3 regions of the Yersinia aldovae 670-83 genome follow, and region 2 is predicted to be linked to each of the others. Evidence: predicted binding sites of a transcription regulator. Region 2 holds the regulator's gene; each other region holds the start of a gene.

Region 1 (5,715 bases), 640 kb from region 2:
ACCAGATAGTCCGCCAGTTCGGTGGCGTTGGCATAACCTTGTTCCGCTGCCTCTTTACAACGTGGGCGTTTTACCTGAATGCCATCTAACACCAGCGCTGCCATATGCAAGCAATCGAGCCAAGTATCGAGCGCATCAAACAGCCCTTCTTTGTCTTCCTGCATGTCTTTGTTATAAGCCAGAGGCAAGCCTTTTAGCGTCATCATCATCCCGGTCAATGCACCTTGTACGCGGCCACATTTTCCACGGATTAATTCCAGTGCATCCGGATTTTTCTTCTGTGGCATCAGGGAAGAGCCTGACGTAACACGATCAGATAAATCGACGAAAGCCGCTTCACCACTGTTGAAGAAAATCAGATCTTCAGCGAAACGGGATAAATGCACCATGCCGATACTGGCATCAGACAGTAATTCCAGCACATGGTCTCGGTCTGAAACGCTGTCCAAACTGTTACGGGTGGCGGAAGCAAAACCTAACCAACCCGCCAGTTGTTCGCGATCAATCGGATAAGCAGTACCGGCCAGTGCGCCGCTACCTAATGGGCTAACATCCAAACGTTTCAATGTATCTTGCAGACGACTTTCATCACGCGCCAGCATTTCGACATAAGCCAGACACCAGTGCGCGAAAGTCACCGGTTGGGCGCGCTGCAAATGGGTATAACCCGGCATCACCGCATCCTGATTGGCTTCGGCAGTGATAACCAGCGCTTGTTGCAATTGCTGCACGGCGGTTTTTAATTCGGTTATCTGGAATTTACACCACAACTTTAGGTCAGTCGCCACCTGGTCGTTACGGCTGCGCCCGGTATGCAGTTTTTTGCCTAAATCACCAACTTTATCAATCAGTTTGGTTTCTACCCAACTGTGAATATCCTCGGCATCACTGTTCAAAATAGCCTGTGGATCGGCCTGAACTTCCTCTAATAAAACAAAGAGCGCCTGCTCAAGTTGTTGCTGTTCGGCAGCCGTTAAAACGCCCACGGTCACCAGTGCCTTCGACCAGGCCACAGAACCTATAATATCCTGCTCTGCCAGTCGGTAATCAAACCGTAGGGAATCGTTAAATTGCTTAAAACGCTGATCTGCCGCCTGACTGAACCGTCCGCCCCACAATGCCATAATCTTGCTTCCCTAATGTCTGAATAAATACCCTTTGTATTTGAAGCCGCAGCGGTGTTAGCTACGCTCACGCACCCAAATCACTTACTTGAGTAAGCTCATTGGGATGAGTCCACTTGCTGCCTACCTGCAACTCCAACTACTTTGGGTTTAACTTTATAGTAAATAATATTAGGCCGAAATACGTGTACCGATCGGCTCACCATTAAACAATGCAGGTAATTGGTCTGCATGACGCCAACTGGCGATATCTACCGGGCGGCCCAATGTGCGCGCTGCATCCAGTGCTGCATTCACTTTAACCACCATGCCATCGGTGATAATACCTTGTGCGATGAGTTGCTCGGCTTTTTGCGCCGTCATTTCAGCAATGCGCTGGCCTTTACCATCTAAAATCCCGCTGACATCCGACAGTAAAATTAAATCTGCTGCCAATGTCGCCGCCAAAGCCGTCGCCGCCTGATCAGCATTTACATTCATCAGACCACCCTCTTTAGTAATGCCAATAGAGCTGATGATTGGCATGTAATTTGCGGCCAGTAAGGTTTGTACCAGAGCCGGTGAGCCAGCTTCGGCTTTGCCCACATGCCCCAGCTCAGTATCCAGCGGGGTGACCGACACGGTATTACCATCGCCTAAACATAAGCCAACAGCATTGATATCATGCTTCACCGCCCAAGCCAGCAACGTTTTGTTGGCAGTTCCTGCTAATGCGCCGGTGATAATGTCAATTTGATCGGCTGGCGTCACACGCAGGCCGTTTTTCTTCACCACCGGCAACGCGAGTTTTTTCATCAAATCGTCTACCAGACAGCCACCACCGTGCATAATCACCAGCGGGCGCTCATGCTTCTCACGATAGGTCACCAATGCAGTAAACAGACGCTCCAGCGCTTCTTCGCTGTCTAGCAACACGCCACCTAATTTAATGACCAACGGGTTCATCATGTTTCGCCTCAATATAATTGGATAAAAATGTCAGTTCCGGCCCTGTTGCTTAGCGTTTTATTGCTTACAGCAGGGATTGGGTTTCCGCAAAGCCAAAACGTATATTCATGCACTGCACAGCCTGGGCCGCCGCGCCTTTCAGCAGGTTATCTTCGGTTGCGACAATAATTAAATGCTCACCTTGTACAGCGAAACCGATATCACAGAAAGGTAACCCGACCACCGCTTTCAGTGCCGGAACACCTTGTTTATACAGCCGTACCAGTGGCTTATCCTGATAGGCATTATGGTATGCCTGAGCAATATCCTGTGCCGTCACACCCACGTTTAAACGGCAGGTGATGGTCGCCAAAATACCACGAGCGAAATTCCCCAAGTGCGGGGTAAAAATCACTGGCGTACCAAGATGGGCGACAATTTCCGGCTGATGACGATGATTAAACAAACCATACGGCTGCAAACTCACTTCACAGAAACTGTTGCCGATGCTGGCTTTACGCCCCGCACCACTAACACCGCTGACCGCGTTGATCACCGGCCACTGTGCTTCATTCAATAATTTATTATCAACCAACGGTTTAAGCGCTAGCTGGGATGCGGTCGGATAACAACCAGGCACCGCTACCAATTGAGCCAGCTTAATTTCTTCGGCTTGCCATTCAGCTAGCCCATAGACCGCTTTATCCAACCAATCGGCATGTTGATGCTCAAAACCGTAATATTGACTATAAAACGCCGCATCCTGCACCCGGAATGCACCGGAGAGATCAAACACCACACAACCCGCTGCCAGGAATTGTGGCGCTAAATCATGGCTGACCTCATGAGCGGTGGCGAGGAAGACGACATCAACGCCTTTTGCCGCTTGAGCCACATCCACCAAGGGTTGCAGCGGAAGATCAATAATGCCTTTTAGTTGCGGATGAAGATCAGAAAGTAATTTTCCTGCATCTGCACTTTGCGCTGAAACCGTTAAACCGGTTATGTTCATATGTGGGTGACGATTTAGGTAAGCCGTAAGCTCCGCTCCGGCATAGCCGCTGGCACCAACAATTAGCGTATTTAACATGGGTTCCGTTTATACCTTCTGAGTATTCTTACCGAGATATATACCTCATTATGAATATGGGTATAACAACATAAGTAGTCAAAACCAGTAGTTGGGTTCTCAGCAAGGTTTTACTGTTCCCCAATATGATTGAGCATTGACATTTTCGTAAATTTAAGGGTGTTTTTCAGTTCCCTTACGCTCAAGCTTAATGTATTTTTATTCACAATAAATGCATGAATATTGATACTACCCTAACCAAAGGCTGTCAACAGTGAAGATGAAATTACCTCCATTTATTGAGCTGTATCGGGCGCTAATCGCCACGCCATCGATCAGTGCGACCGATAGCGCCCTTGATCAAAGCAATGAGGCGCTAATCAACTTGCTGGCCGGATGGTTTGCTGATCTGGGTTTTCGCGTCGAAATCCAACCAGTACCGGATACACGCCACAAATTTAATCTACTTGCCAGCATCGGAGAAGGTCGCGGTGGCTTACTGTTGGCAGGCCATACCGATACCGTGCCTTTTGATGAAGGCCGCTGGACTCGCGACCCTTTCACTCTGACCGAGCATGACAATAAATTGTATGGTCTGGGTACTGCCGACATGAAAGGCTTCTTTGCCTTTATTCTTGATGCGATGCGCGATATTGATGCCAGTACATTGAGCAAGCCGCTCTATATTTTGGCCACTGCTGATGAAGAGACGACGATGGCAGGCGCGCGCTATTTTGCCGCGTCCACCCAATTACGCCCTGACTTTGCCATTATCGGTGAGCCAACATCGCTGCAACCAGTACGCGCGCATAAAGGGCATATTTCCAATGCGATTCGTATTACCGGTCAATCGGGGCATTCCAGTGATCCGGCGCGCGGTGTTAATGCCATTGATTTAATGCATGAATCGATTACCGAGCTAATGAAGCTGCGTACCACCCTGCAAGAGCGTTATAACAACCCGGCATTTGCTATTCCTTATCCGACAATGAATTTCGGTCATATCAATGGGGGTGATGCGGCAAACCGTATCTGTGCTTGCTGTGAATTACATATGGATATCCGCCCGTTGCCGGGGCTGACATTAAGTGATCTGGATGAATTGATGACCGAAGCACTGGCACCGGTCAGTGCCCGCTGGCCGGGTCGCTTGAGTATTGACCAACTGCATCCACCGATTCCGGGCTATGAATGTCCGACAGATCATCATATGGTCGGGGTTATCGAGGAATTACTGGGTGAGCGCACGGCAGTGGTGAACTACTGCACCGAAGCCCCGTTTATTCAGCAAATTTGCCCGACATTGGTGCTGGGGCCAGGTTCCATCAATCAGGCCCATCAGCCGGATGAATTTATCGATATGGCCTTTATTGAGCCAACTCGTGAGTTGATTGGTCAGTTAGTGGATCATTTCTGCCAGCAATAGTTACCTCTTAGGGGGTAGGTGATCAATTTTGCCCATTAGGAAGACTGATAACCTGCCTCTGGTAATTAAATTTCAGCAATCTCCCTAAAATTGATGTTTTTTTGCTAAAAATAGTGTCAATTGGGGTATGGAATTGAACGTAGCGAGTGGATTTGTCCAGCTCTGCTTCTTGGGTGAAATTAATTTACATACTCATCAAGTTACGAAGGGTACTAAAAGAAATCATATGAACGAACAATATTCCGCAATGCGAAGTAACGTCAGTATGCTCGGTACGCTACTCGGGGACACCATCAAAGAAGCGCTCGGTGAACACATCCTTGAAAAAGTAGAAACCATCCGTAAATTATCCAAATCTTCGCGTGCTGGTAATGAAGCAAGCCGTCAGGAACTGCTGACCACGCTGCAAAATTTATCCAATGACGAGCTGCTGCCGGTCGCCCGTGCGTTTAGCCAATTCCTCAATCTGACGAATACAGCAGAGCAATACCACAGCATTTCGCCGCACGGTGAAGCCGCCAGTAACCCGGAAGCTCTGGCCCAACTGTTCACCCGCTTAAAAGACAAAAAGCTGAGTGAGCAAGACATGCGCAGCGCGGTTGATGAGCTATCCATTGAATTGGTATTGACCGCTCACCCAACCGAAATTACCCGCCGCACCCTGATTCATAAACTGGTCGAAGTGAATACCTGCCTGAGCCAGTTGGATCACAATGATTTAGCCGATTACGAACGCAACAAGATCATGCGTCGTTTGCGCCAATTAGTCGCACAATCATGGCATACCGACGAAATTCGTAAAATCCGCCCTTCCCCGGTGGATGAAGCCAAATGGGGCTTTGCGGTGGTTGAAAACAGCTTATGGGAAGGGGTGCCAGCTTTCCTGCGTGAATTTAACGAGCAGTTACAAAACTCGCTCGATTACCGCTTGCCGGTAGAAGCGGTGCCGATCCGTTTCACTTCATGGATGGGCGGCGACCGTGACGGTAACCCGAATGTCACCGCTGAAATTACCCGCCATGTGCTGTTACTCAGCCGCTGGAAAGCGACCGATTTGTTCTTGCGTGATATTCAGGTATTGGTATCAGAACTTTCGATGTCGGAATGTACACCAGAACTGCGTGAACTGGCCGGTGGTGATGAGGTGGTCGAGCCTTATCGCGAGCTGA
Region 2 (5,715 bases):
CGACTAAAGGAGCGCCGATATTGATTTCTTCACCGTTAGCAATCATCAGAACTTGGTCAAACTCAACAGCTTCACCAGTTGCGATGTCCAGCTTTTCCAAGCGAATGGTTTGACCTTCGCTTACTCGGTGTTGTTTACCACCACTTTGGAAAACCGCGTACATATAAAACTCCGCTTTCCGTGCACTCAACTTTTGTAGTCCAGAGCGCACTATAAATATTCACAATAGGGCGCGAATTCTACGCAAAAATGTTGTGAATGACAAGTATATAATCAATCCAAAAGAAGAAAAAAAGCACAGTTTCTTACATGTGATTTATTTGGTGTATTTTTCAAGTACAATCATGGTCTCAGGGAGCGCCATGTAATAATGTGAGCGGTAATCTCATCGCAGTTAAAGAGAAAAACAGCTGAATATAACAATGAACCTAGAAAAGATTATCGAGTTAACCGCGCCAGATATGGCGGCTGTAAACGCAACAATTCTCGACCAGTTGAATTCTGATGTCGTTCTTATCAATCAACTGGGCCATTACATTATCAGTGGCGGCGGGAAACGCATTCGCCCAATGATTGCCGTTTTGGTCGCCCGTGCGCTGCACTATAAAGGCAGCAAGCATATCACTGTTGCAGCATTGATTGAGTTTATCCATACCGCCACCTTGCTACATGATGATGTGGTCGATGAGTCTGATATGCGCCGTGGCAAAGCCACTGCCAATGCCGCATTCGGCAATGCCGCCAGTGTTTTGGTTGGCGACTACATCTATACCCGCTCATTCCAGATGATGACGGGCCTTGAATCACTGCGCGTTTTGACACTGATGTCTGCGGCAACCAACGTGATTGCTGAAGGTGAAGTCTTGCAGTTGATGAACTGCAATAACCCAGATATCACTGAAGAAAACTACATGCAGGTGATTTACAGTAAAACCGCCCGCTTGTTCGAAGCCGCTGCACAATCTGCCGCCGTATTAGCAGAGGCCAGTGAAGAGCAGGAGCTGGCGCTACAGAATTATGGCCGCTATCTCGGCACCGCTTTCCAGCTCATTGATGACTTGCTTGATTACAGCTCTGATGGCACCACGCTCGGTAAAAATACCGGTGATGACCTTAATGAAGGCAAGCCAACTCTGCCTCTCCTGCACGCGATGCATAACGGAACATCAGAACAGGCACTAATGATCCGACAAGCTATTGAGCAAGGTAATGGTCGCCATCTTCTTGAGCCGGTTCTGGCGGCGATGCAACAGTGTGGCTCGCTGGACTACACCCGCCAACGCGCCGAGGAAGAAGCAGATAAAGCCATTGCTGCCTTACAGATTCTCCCTGAAAGCGAATATCGCCAGGCTCTGGAAGGGCTAGCGCATATTGCAGTACAGCGCAATTTTTAAGAAAATAATTGGAGTTATTAAGAAACCCGCGCTTTACCGCCCGGGTTTACCTTTCGGGTATTAGACTAACCGCTTTATCAATGTACCGACGCCTTCCCGGAGCAAGAATGCAACGACTTGGGAACGTTCGGCATCGGTGAGTTGATTATAAGCCTCAATCCATACGGCTAAGGGATCTTGTCGCGGCAACGTATATTCCGCCGTAGTTTCTTGTAAGCGTAAAACATTCAGTACATCGGGTGGCAGCCCTTCAATTGAATATTCCACCGCCTTTCCCTGTACGCCGGTTTTACGTCTGCGCTCCCACCCTTCCTTTCTGGCTCGGCCATTCACGCCTGCCGGACTATACGGCAATCCTGCGATACCAACTAATTCAACCGCTGTGATCCATTCTTTTTTCATATATACACTCGCTCCATGAGTTGTACAGCAAGCCCCGATTGCATTGCGCAGGCAGGAACGCTAATCCTTTGTCAGTCGCTCAATCAAACTTCTTGCACCTTCACGAAAAATAAAACTTAGGATCTGTTCCCGCTCGTCTTCCGTAAAGCGATAGTAAGCTTCGACCCAGACCGCGAGAGGATCTTGCCTCGTCGTATACTGAGCGGGCTCTTCTCTGAGTTGTAATGACCCCAGTATCGTGGCTGGGAGGCTTTCAATATGATATTCAACCGCCTTCCCCTGAACTCCCCGACGCCGTCGTTGCTCCCATCCCTCACGTTTTGCCATGAGATTTATACCTTGCGGTGATGATGGTAGCCCCTCAAGACCTGCCAATTCCTTAGCGGCAAACCACTCTTTTTTCATGGTGTTGCTTCCTAATATGCGCCGTGACACAAAAAAGGAATATTTAGAAAACATTTAAAATTTTTGGGAAAATAAATGCTATGATCTTTCTAAATGGTTACTTTCTGTTCACAGTACGATTAACGATGTACCGTTATTTATATCACTAACACGCCAGCAGCTTGGAAAAAAAAAGGATTAAAGATGATTTTAAGGAAATCAGATTGGCACCCAGCCGACATCATTGCTGCACTACGTAAAAGAGGTACGACTCTGGCGGCACTGTCCAGAGAAGCAGGGTTAAGTTCATCAACGCTTGCTAATGCCTTGACTCGCCCCTGGCCAAAAGGAGAATGGCTGATTGCTGAGTATCTGGAAATTCACCCCGCCGAAATTTGGCCAACACGTTATTACGATCCGAAAACAGGGAATCTTCTTGATCGTAAAGTAAGGATACGCCCGGTTACTACGCAGGCATAAAAAAACCGCCGATAGCATGTAACGGCGGTTGATAGTGTTACCTTAGGGGCAACTTTAGCCCCTATATTAGGGCTTAGTTGACAAACTTCTCACCTAACTCGATGTCTTTGTGCAGTACATCAAGCATATTTTCCAGTGCTTGTTGCTCAAAAGCACTCAGTTTACCGATATCTTTACGTTCAGCGACACCGTTTTTACCCAGCAGAATGGGCTGAGCAAAGAAGCGGGCATACTTGCCATCACCTTCAACGTAAGAACATTCAACAACATTGCTTTCGCCTTGCAAAGCACGAACCAGAGAAAGGCCGAAACGTGCAGCAGCCTGCCCCATAGACAACGTTGCAGAGCCGCCACCGGCTTTGGCTTCAACCACTTCAGTACCTGCATTCTGAATGCGCTTGGTCAGATCAGCCACTTCTTGTTCAGTAAAGCTAACACCTGGGATTTGTGACAGTAATGGCAAAATGGTGACACCTGAATGGCCACCGATCACTGGCACTTCGATATCCTGTGGTTGCTTACCTTTTAATTCAGCAACAAAGGTGTTCGAACGGATGGTATCCAGGGTAGTGATACCGAACAGCTTGTTTTTATCATAAACACCCGCTTTTTTAAGTACTTCCGCAGCGATTGCTACGGTGGTGTTTACTGGGTTAGTAATGATGCCGATTAATGCTTTCGGGCAAGTACGCGCGATTTGCTCAACCAGATTACGAACGATACCCGCATTTACATTGAACAGGTCTGAACGATCCATGCCAGGTTTACGTGCCACACCGGCTGAAATCAGAACAATATCTGCCCCTTGTAGTGCTGGGGTAGCATCTTCGCCGCTGAAGCCTTTAATATTAACAGCGGTCGGGATATGGCTCAGATCAACCGCAACACCTGGAGTCACGGGTGCGATATCATACAATGAGAGGTCTGAACCTGAAGGAAGCTGGGTCTTGAGTAGAAGAGCGAGGGCCTGGCCGATACCGCCTGCGGCACCGAGAACTGCAACTTTCATCCTATACTCCTATTATATTTAATTTGAATTTGCCGTGAATTCATTTATTTACGCACCTTAATTTAAGGTGATTTTAAACACAATCTATTAACAGCCAGATTGAGATATCACGCATCAAAAAGGCGCATAACGTCCGTCTATTTTAGAGTAAATCGCTTATTCATTAATGATATAGCGCACATTATTCTAAAAATTACCGAGATATTCATGACAGGTTAATCGGCGGTTACATTACACCCTTCAGTTACATCAGAACAACATCATTTTAATAACATTTTTGCTACCAATAACTCATAATGATAAAAACTGATTTAGCATAATTTTAACAGTAAGATAATGTTAACATCCCACGCCACCTTGATATCAGTGCTTTTCTCAGCAATACTCCACAGTCATGTTGAATAAAAATTCATTTATATGCATAATAATCCTATTCACTATTGACTGATCAAGGCATAAAAAATGCGTAATCCCGCGAAACAAGAAGATCTTATCAAGGCGTTTAAGGCGTTATTGAAGGAAGAGAAATTCAGTTCTCAAGGTGAGATTGTTTTGGCGCTGCAAGAAGAAGGCTTTGAAAATATTAACCAATCCAAAGTGTCACGGATGCTGACAAAGTTTGGTGCCGTCAGAACGCGGAATGCCAAAATGGAGATGGTTTACTGTTTACCCGCCGAATTAGGCGTCCCTACCACCAGCAGCCCGTTGAAGAATCTGGTATTGGACGTCGACTATAATGAGTCGGTGGTTGTGATTAATACCAGCCCAGGTGCTGCACAACTGATTGCACGCCTGCTAGATTCATTAGGCAAAGCTGAAGGTATTTTGGGTAGCATTGCTGGTGATGACACCATTTTTACCACACCAGCCAGAGGCTTTACGGTTAAACAATTGCACGAGGCTATCCTCGGGTTATTTGAACAAGAGCTGTAATTGCCTCTTACATAGATAAAAACAATAGATGCGGCCTACTGTGCCGCATTATATTGATGAAGCCAGCGAATTAATCCAGTTCCGTTCCTTATTACAGCCAATTCCACGCCCCCTTCTGTCTTAATACATCAGATAACACTGCTTTTTCTCAATAATGGGTCAAATTGACCCCAGCTTTCGCACTTTTAGTTAAAAATCCCTATCCTAATGAAAAAACTCATTTTTTACCTTATAACATCATTTTTTAGCCGTTTTTTATTCCTTTTAGTTCTTAAAAAGTAGTAACGGACAATAAAGTGACCTTAAATATTATTAGTCAGCTATTAATATTTACAGTTACTAGATGTATACTCATTTCCGTGATGTAAATCACACTTACCATAAAGTGATAAATAATAAATAGAGGCAATAAAATGAAAATTAAAACTACCATCGCAACCATGAGCATTCTATCTGCACTTTCATTTGGCGTTTTTGCAGCAGATTCCATCAATGACAATCAAGCTGCTAACCTACAACCAATGGGTACGATTACTGTCAGTGGGATTAACGGCGCACCATCCGATATCAGTCAGGCGCTGTCTGATAAAGCAGATGCGATGGGTGCTAAAGCTTACAAAGTGATCGAAGTTCGTGAAGAGAATAACTGGCATGCCACTGCCAAGATCTACAAATAAGATCGAGCGTAAAAGTGAAAAGTAAATGCCCCATCCGCTGGGGCATACTTTCAATATCGATAATTTGTGCAGGGTAATGTGTTCAGTCTGTTGAAAATAAAAACTAAATAGTTATTTATAGCCGATTCGATTGAACAGAGTGCCTATCCAACCACTCGATTTACTGACCGAATAATCCCTCGTCGTCGTGTCTGACGAACCTTTTACCCCCGCAATGCGGGGGATTTTTTGTCCGAATTAATCCTGCGATTGAAGGTCTTGCTCTGCTTTCTTGCTCAAGGCCGTTAAAAGCTTGTCATGAATACCGCCAAAACCGCCATTACTCATCACGAGAATATGATCACCCGGCAATGCCGTCTTGGTAATCATATCGACTAATGTATCGATATCTGCGCTCCAATGGGCTGGTTGAATACAGGCTTCTGCAACCTCTACC
Region 3 (5,715 bases), 1.5 Mb from region 2:
GCGTCAATATGATGGCTTTATTGGCTCAGGCGGTTCGTGACCACTTACTACGCCCGTTGGATCTACAGTTTTCGCGCATGATTGCCGGTGATGATGACCCACAACTCCAACTGGCTGCGGCAATACTTAGCGCAGAAGCCGGGGCCGGGCATGTTTGTCTGCCGATAAGTTGCCTGCAACCCGCTCAGTTTTTTGGTGGGCGGCAACCTGATTTATCTCAAGCACTGTGGCAGGCCGCCGGTGCCCCTGATAAGCCGCGCTGGTTACAGGTGTTGCAACGCTCACCGGCCGTCAGTGATGGCTCGCAGCCCACACCATTGGTATTACAAAATGAACGTTTGTATCTGCAACGGATGTGGCAATACGAAGGGGATGTGGTGCGGTTTATCGCCAGCGATAGCCTGATCACGGCTACCAATGAATCCCTACTCATTGATGAGCCGTTACTCAAGGAGACGTTGGACCGCTTATTTGGTGTGGCAACGCGTGAGGTCGACTGGCAAAAAGTCGCCGCCGCCGTTGCAGTTACCCGCCGGATTTCGGTTATATCTGGTGGGCCAGGAACCGGTAAAACCACCACCGTTGCCAGGCTATTGGTTGCACTGATACAACTTAACTCGGCTCAACGGTTACGCATCCAGCTTGCTGCCCCGACAGGGAAAGCCGCCGCGCGTTTGACTGAATCATTGGGTAAAGCCATCCGCCAGCTCGCCCTAAATGATAATGAGCGAAAATTGATTCCAGATCAGGCATCAACTTTGCACCGTCTGTTGGGTGCTCAACCTAATAGCCAGCGGCTGCGCTTCCATCAAGGTAACCCGTTAAGTCTTGATGTGCTGGTGGTGGATGAGGCTTCTATGGTGGATTTGCCGATGATGGCGCGATTAATTGCGGCATTGCCGGCTAAAGCGCGGGTGATTTTCCTTGGCGATCGCGATCAACTGGCATCGGTTGAAGCGGGAGCTGTACTGGGCGATATCTGCCGTTTTGCTGAATTGGGTTATAGCGACTCGCGAGCTGAACAGCTCACACGGCTGACAGGATATGCACTAAGCGGAGAGATTCCGGTTGGACGTAGTGATAAAGATGCGACCAATGTGCGCGATAGCCTGTGCCTGCTGCGTAAAAGCTATCGCTTTGATGAGAAATCGGGGATCGGTCAACTGGCTTTGGCGGTTAACGCCGGTCAGTATCGCGAGGCATTATCCGTCTTAAACGGTACTTATCGCGATGTTGAACGCTTTCCATTAGTTGATACGGATGATTATCAGGTGTTGCTGGAGGCCAGCATGACGGGTTATCAGCATTATCTTCAGTTGGCTGCTGCGGGTATGGATGCATCTGAAGTGCTGGCGGCATTTGGCCGTTACCAACTGCTGTGCGCATTACGCACCGGGCCATTTGGTGTTAGTGGCTTAAATGAGCGAATTGAGCAGTTGTTACATCGCAACAGGTTGATTGATCGTGCGCCGGGGCCATCTGGCCGCTGGTATGTTGGCCGGCCGGTGATGATCGGGCTTAATGACAGTGCGCTTGGCCTGTTCAATGGGGATGTCGGCATCGCCTTGCTAGATTGTGAGGGGGAGCTGCGGGTGCATTTCCAGTTACCCGATGGCACGATAAAATCGGTGCAACCCAGCCGCCTTCCCAGCCATGAAACGGCTTATGCCATGACCGTGCATAAATCGCAAGGTTCGGAGTTTGAGCATACCGCGTTGGTATTACCTGGCACCTTTATGCCAGTATTGACGCGTGAATTGGTCTACACCGCCATAACGCGTGCTCGCGAGCGATTAACCTTATATTGCAACGATACCGTGTTGAGCAGTGCGATTCGGACACCAACACAGCGCCTTAGTGGATTGGTCGATCGTTTGAATGAAATAAGGTGAGTCACGAAGTAAAACCAAGGGGCGGTTAGCCCCTTGAGGTCATCACAGATCAGCCAACAGGATCTTAGAGCGTCGCTGATAGTTATACAATTCCTGCTTTTGAATCGGTAAAACCTCCACTTCTGCCGGCGTGAAGCCTCGCTCCTGAAACCAGTGGATACTGCGGGTGGTCAGGACAAACAGTTTCTTAAGCCCCATTTGGCGAGCCTGATTGGTGACCCGCTGCAACAGCATTTCGCCGCGTGAAGAGCTGCGATAATCCGGATGCACTGCAACGCAGGCCATTTCGCCTATCTGTTCTTCGGGGAACGGGTAGAGCGCGGCACAAGCAATGGTCAGGTTATCCCGTTCAATAATAGTGAATTTATCAATTTCCATTTCCAACTGTTCACGCGAACGGCGCACCAATATCCCTTGCTGTTCTAATGGTCGAATCAATTCCAGTATTCCACCAATGTCATTGATGGTGGCGCGACGCACTTGCTCGGCGCTCTCCATAACAATCTGTGTACCGATACCGTCACGAGAGAATAGCTCTTGTACCAATGCGCCATCTTCCTGATAGCTCAGTAAATGGCTGCGGCGTACACCACTGCGACACGCTTTTACCGCGCCGCGCAGAAAACGGACTGTTCCTGAGTTGTAATCTCCGTCTTGTTCCAGATCTTCAATGCGCTTTTGCGCATCATTTGGGAACAGTTCTGAGATAATATTGCCTTCGCTATCGGTCACCCCTTGGGATGAGCAGAAGCCAATCATTTTTTCCGCTTTTAGTTTAATCGCTAACTGGGTAGCGACTTCTTCTGACGTAAGGTTAAAACTCTCACCGGTGACCGATACGGCAACTGGCCCCAGTAATACGATCGCACCATTATCCAATTGACGATGAATGGCCTCTTCATCAATACGGCGGATGCGGCCACTATGGCAATAATCCACACCATCATCGACACCCAGTGGCTGAGCAATAATAAAGTTACCGCTAACTACATTAATATGCGCACCTTGCAGCGGTGTATTATTCAGGCTCATCGATAATCTGGCCGTAATATCCAACTGTAATAAACCCGCTGCCTGCTTCACCATTTCCAGTGTTCGGGCGTCAGTAACTCGGGTATGTTTATGATAAATAGGCTCGTAATGGTGTTGTGCCAGATTGCTGTCAATCTGTGGACGTGCGCCGTAAACCACGACCAGCCTGATCCCAAGGCTATGTAGCAAGCCGATATCGTTGACGATACTAGAGAAATTCTCATGTTCAATCGCCTCGCCACCCAGCATGACTACAAATGTTTTGCCACGGTGCGCATTGATATAGGGAACTGAATGGCGAAACCCTTGAACCAGTTCGGTACTACGTTCCTTCACGGCAGACCTCTTTGAATTTTTATTCGCTATTTTTGTATTTTTATTCTTTTTTGGTCAGGATGGCAAGCAACAAATTGCTAATGAATGCATATGTATGGCTCACACTCATTAATAAATTGAATAACATAAAAATGTTTTTCTAATGACAGCATGGGATTGATTCGTTAAAGTTTTTACACATAAACTTTTTTGGTCGTTTTTTCTTCATATATTGGTAGTTACTTTGGAGTTACATGGCAGATTCGAATCATAATTCTGGGCGTCGCCGTCTATTGCAAGGTGCCGCGAGCGCCTGGATGCTGAGTGTCAGCCGGGTTGGGTTTGCTGCTTCGTCACATATTATTGCTGTCCGGGTGTGGCCTTCTTCAACCTATACCCGCGTAACGCTGGAATCCAATACCCCGCTGAAATACCGTCAGTTCAACCTGACTAATCCTGATCGCATCGTCGTTGATATCGAGGGGGTACATCTAAACAGTGTGCTGAAAGAGATCAGTAATCAGGTGCAGTCCGGCGATCCTTATCTAAAACAGGCGCGGGTAGGGCAATTTGATAAGAATACTGTCCGCCTGGTATTGGAACTCAAGCAGAGTATCAGCCCACAACTATTTACCCTGAAACCTTTTGCAGAGTTCCGTAACCGTCTGGTGGTCGATTTATACCCGAAAGAGGGCGGAAGCTCAGCAGAAAATGACCCACTGTTGGCATTATTGGAAGATTACAATAAAGGGAACGTTGAGCGGAACCTACCGGCAGAGACACCTAAAGCGGGTAAGGCTGGACGTGATAGACCGATTGTTATCATGCTAGACCCTGGGCATGGCGGGGAAGATCCCGGTGCGATTGGTAAAAATAAAACCCGTGAAAAAGATGTTGTGCTGCAAATTGCTCGCCGGCTACAGGCGCTCATCCAGAAAGAAGCCAATATGCGGGTATTTATGACCCGCAATGAAGATGTGTTTATTCCGCTAAAAGTTCGAGTGGCGAAAGCCCGTAAGTTGCGTGCCGATTTATTTATTTCAATTCATGCCGATGCGTTCACCAATCGCGCGGCCAGAGGCTCGTCGGTATTTGCGTTATCAACCAAAGGGGCAACCAGTACCACGGCACGTTTTCTGGCTCAGACACAGAACGAAGCAGACCAGATTGGTGGGATCAGTAAAAGTGGTGATCGCTATCTGGACCATACCATGATTGATTTGCTACAAACGGCGACGATTAACGATAGCCTGAAGTTCGGCAAAGAAGTGCTGAATCGGATGGGTAAAATCAATAAGCTGCACAAGAATCGTGTTGACCAGGCTGGTTTTGCTGTATTAAAAGCCCCCGATATTCCATCTATTCTGGTTGAGACCGCTTTTATCAGTAATTTGGAAGAAGAGCGAAAATTGCGAACCAGCAGTTTTCAGCAGCAAATTGCTGAATCTATTTTTGCTGGCATCAAAGCTTATTTTGCCAATGGTGGCGCGATGGCACGGTTGTAACTGGGAAGGGCATTGATATATAGCAGGGGCAGGATTGCCCTTGCTTAACCGAATTGTTGTAATTTATTGAATGCCAGAAACAAAAAAACACCCTGAAGGGTGTCTGATGTTGATACGAAAATAATTAAGAATTGGTTGCGGGGGCCGGATTTGAACCGACGACCTTCGGGTTATGAGCCCGACGAGCTACCAGGCTGCTCCACCCCGCGTCCGTCTTAATACTATTTTCTATCTTGCTACTACTTTTCATTACTTAATGGTGTAATTGGTTGCGGGGGCCGGATTTGAACCGACGACCTTCGGGTTATGAGCCCGACGAGCTACCAGGCTGCTCCACCCCGCGTCCGTCATTACACTATTTACTTCGACTGCTATTCTACCTAATTCATCTTAAATTTCAAGACTATCGAACCACATTTGATACTGCTGGTAGCCAGTATCGGTTGGTTGCGGGGGCCGGATTTGAACCGACGACCTTCGGGTTATGAGCCCGACGAGCTACCAGGCTGCTCCACCCCGCGTCCGATTCAGCGCACTATACTCTGGATGAGATCTGTTGCAAGTAGTTTTGCCACTTAATTAGGGTAAATAGGTTTTTTCGATTAATTTATCAACTATCTGTTTCCTTTTTCCCCATAACGGCGTCAGGGGATTTTTTTCCACCTGCTGATTCCTTTCTCTATAGGCGTTTGTTATCGTTCGCCGGTAGATAAAATAAGTAAGAGAAGGCGTGAAATGACGAGTCGTTGGGGTAAATACCTACTGAGTGGAATAATGATTGCTGTTTTGGCAGGTTGCCAGTCGCGGCCAACGGATCGCGGGCAGCAATATAAAGATGGGCGTCTGGAGCATCCACTGGAGTTAGTGAATGAACCACACGCAACAGGTAAGCCAGTCAACGCAAAAGATTTCTCTGATCAGGTGAAAGTGATTAACCAATCCTCACCGGGTCTGTATAACCGCAATAGTAG

What was found. Region 2 encodes ArgR, which controls arginine synthesis, uptake and breakdown. Its sites were predicted from a motif close to ANTGAATAAAAATACANT; they were not measured.
Region 1: argC (N-acetyl-gamma-glutamyl-phosphate reductase) is a predicted target of ArgR. The motif match lies at 3,331-3,348, and genes of this name have one in related genera.
Region 3: argA (amino-acid N-acetyltransferase) is a predicted target of ArgR. The motif match lies at 3,292-3,309, and genes of this name have one in related genera.

The regions. Positions count from the first base shown of each region.
Region 1 covers NZ_CP009781.1:2,551,308-2,557,022, forward strand. The annotation lists gene argH (argininosuccinate lyase) at 1-1,124, opposite strand, end outside; gene argB (acetylglutamate kinase) at 1,296-2,072, opposite strand; gene argC (N-acetyl-gamma-glutamyl-phosphate reductase) at 2,137-3,141, opposite strand; gene argE (acetylornithine deacetylase) at 3,401-4,546, shown strand; gene ppc (phosphoenolpyruvate carboxylase) at 4,773-5,715, shown strand, end outside.
Region 2 covers NZ_CP009781.1:3,195,439-3,201,153, reverse strand. The annotation lists gene rplU (50S ribosomal protein L21) at 1-163, opposite strand, end outside; gene ispB (octaprenyl diphosphate synthase) at 423-1,394, shown strand; gene AT01_RS14525 (DNA-binding protein) at 1,455-1,796, opposite strand; gene AT01_RS14520 (DNA-binding protein) at 1,857-2,201, opposite strand; gene AT01_RS14515 (helix-turn-helix domain-containing protein) at 2,385-2,660, shown strand; gene mdh (malate dehydrogenase) at 2,734-3,669, opposite strand; gene argR (transcriptional regulator ArgR) at 4,132-4,602, shown strand; gene yhcN (peroxide/acid stress response protein YhcN) at 5,016-5,279, shown strand; gene mpl (UDP-N-acetylmuramate:L-alanyl-gamma-D-glutamyl-meso-diaminopimelate ligase) at 5,517-5,715, opposite strand, start outside.
Region 3 covers NZ_CP009781.1:1,725,576-1,731,290, reverse strand. The annotation lists gene recB (exodeoxyribonuclease V subunit beta) at 1-12, shown strand, start outside; gene recD (exodeoxyribonuclease V subunit alpha) at 9-1,892, shown strand; gene argA (amino-acid N-acetyltransferase) at 1,935-3,260, opposite strand; gene amiC (N-acetylmuramoyl-L-alanine amidase AmiC) at 3,494-4,744, shown strand; tRNA gene AT01_RS07980 (tRNA-Met) at 4,877-4,953, opposite strand; tRNA gene AT01_RS07975 (tRNA-Met) at 5,011-5,087, opposite strand; tRNA gene AT01_RS07970 (tRNA-Met) at 5,189-5,265, opposite strand; gene mltA (murein transglycosylase A) at 5,480-5,715, shown strand, end outside.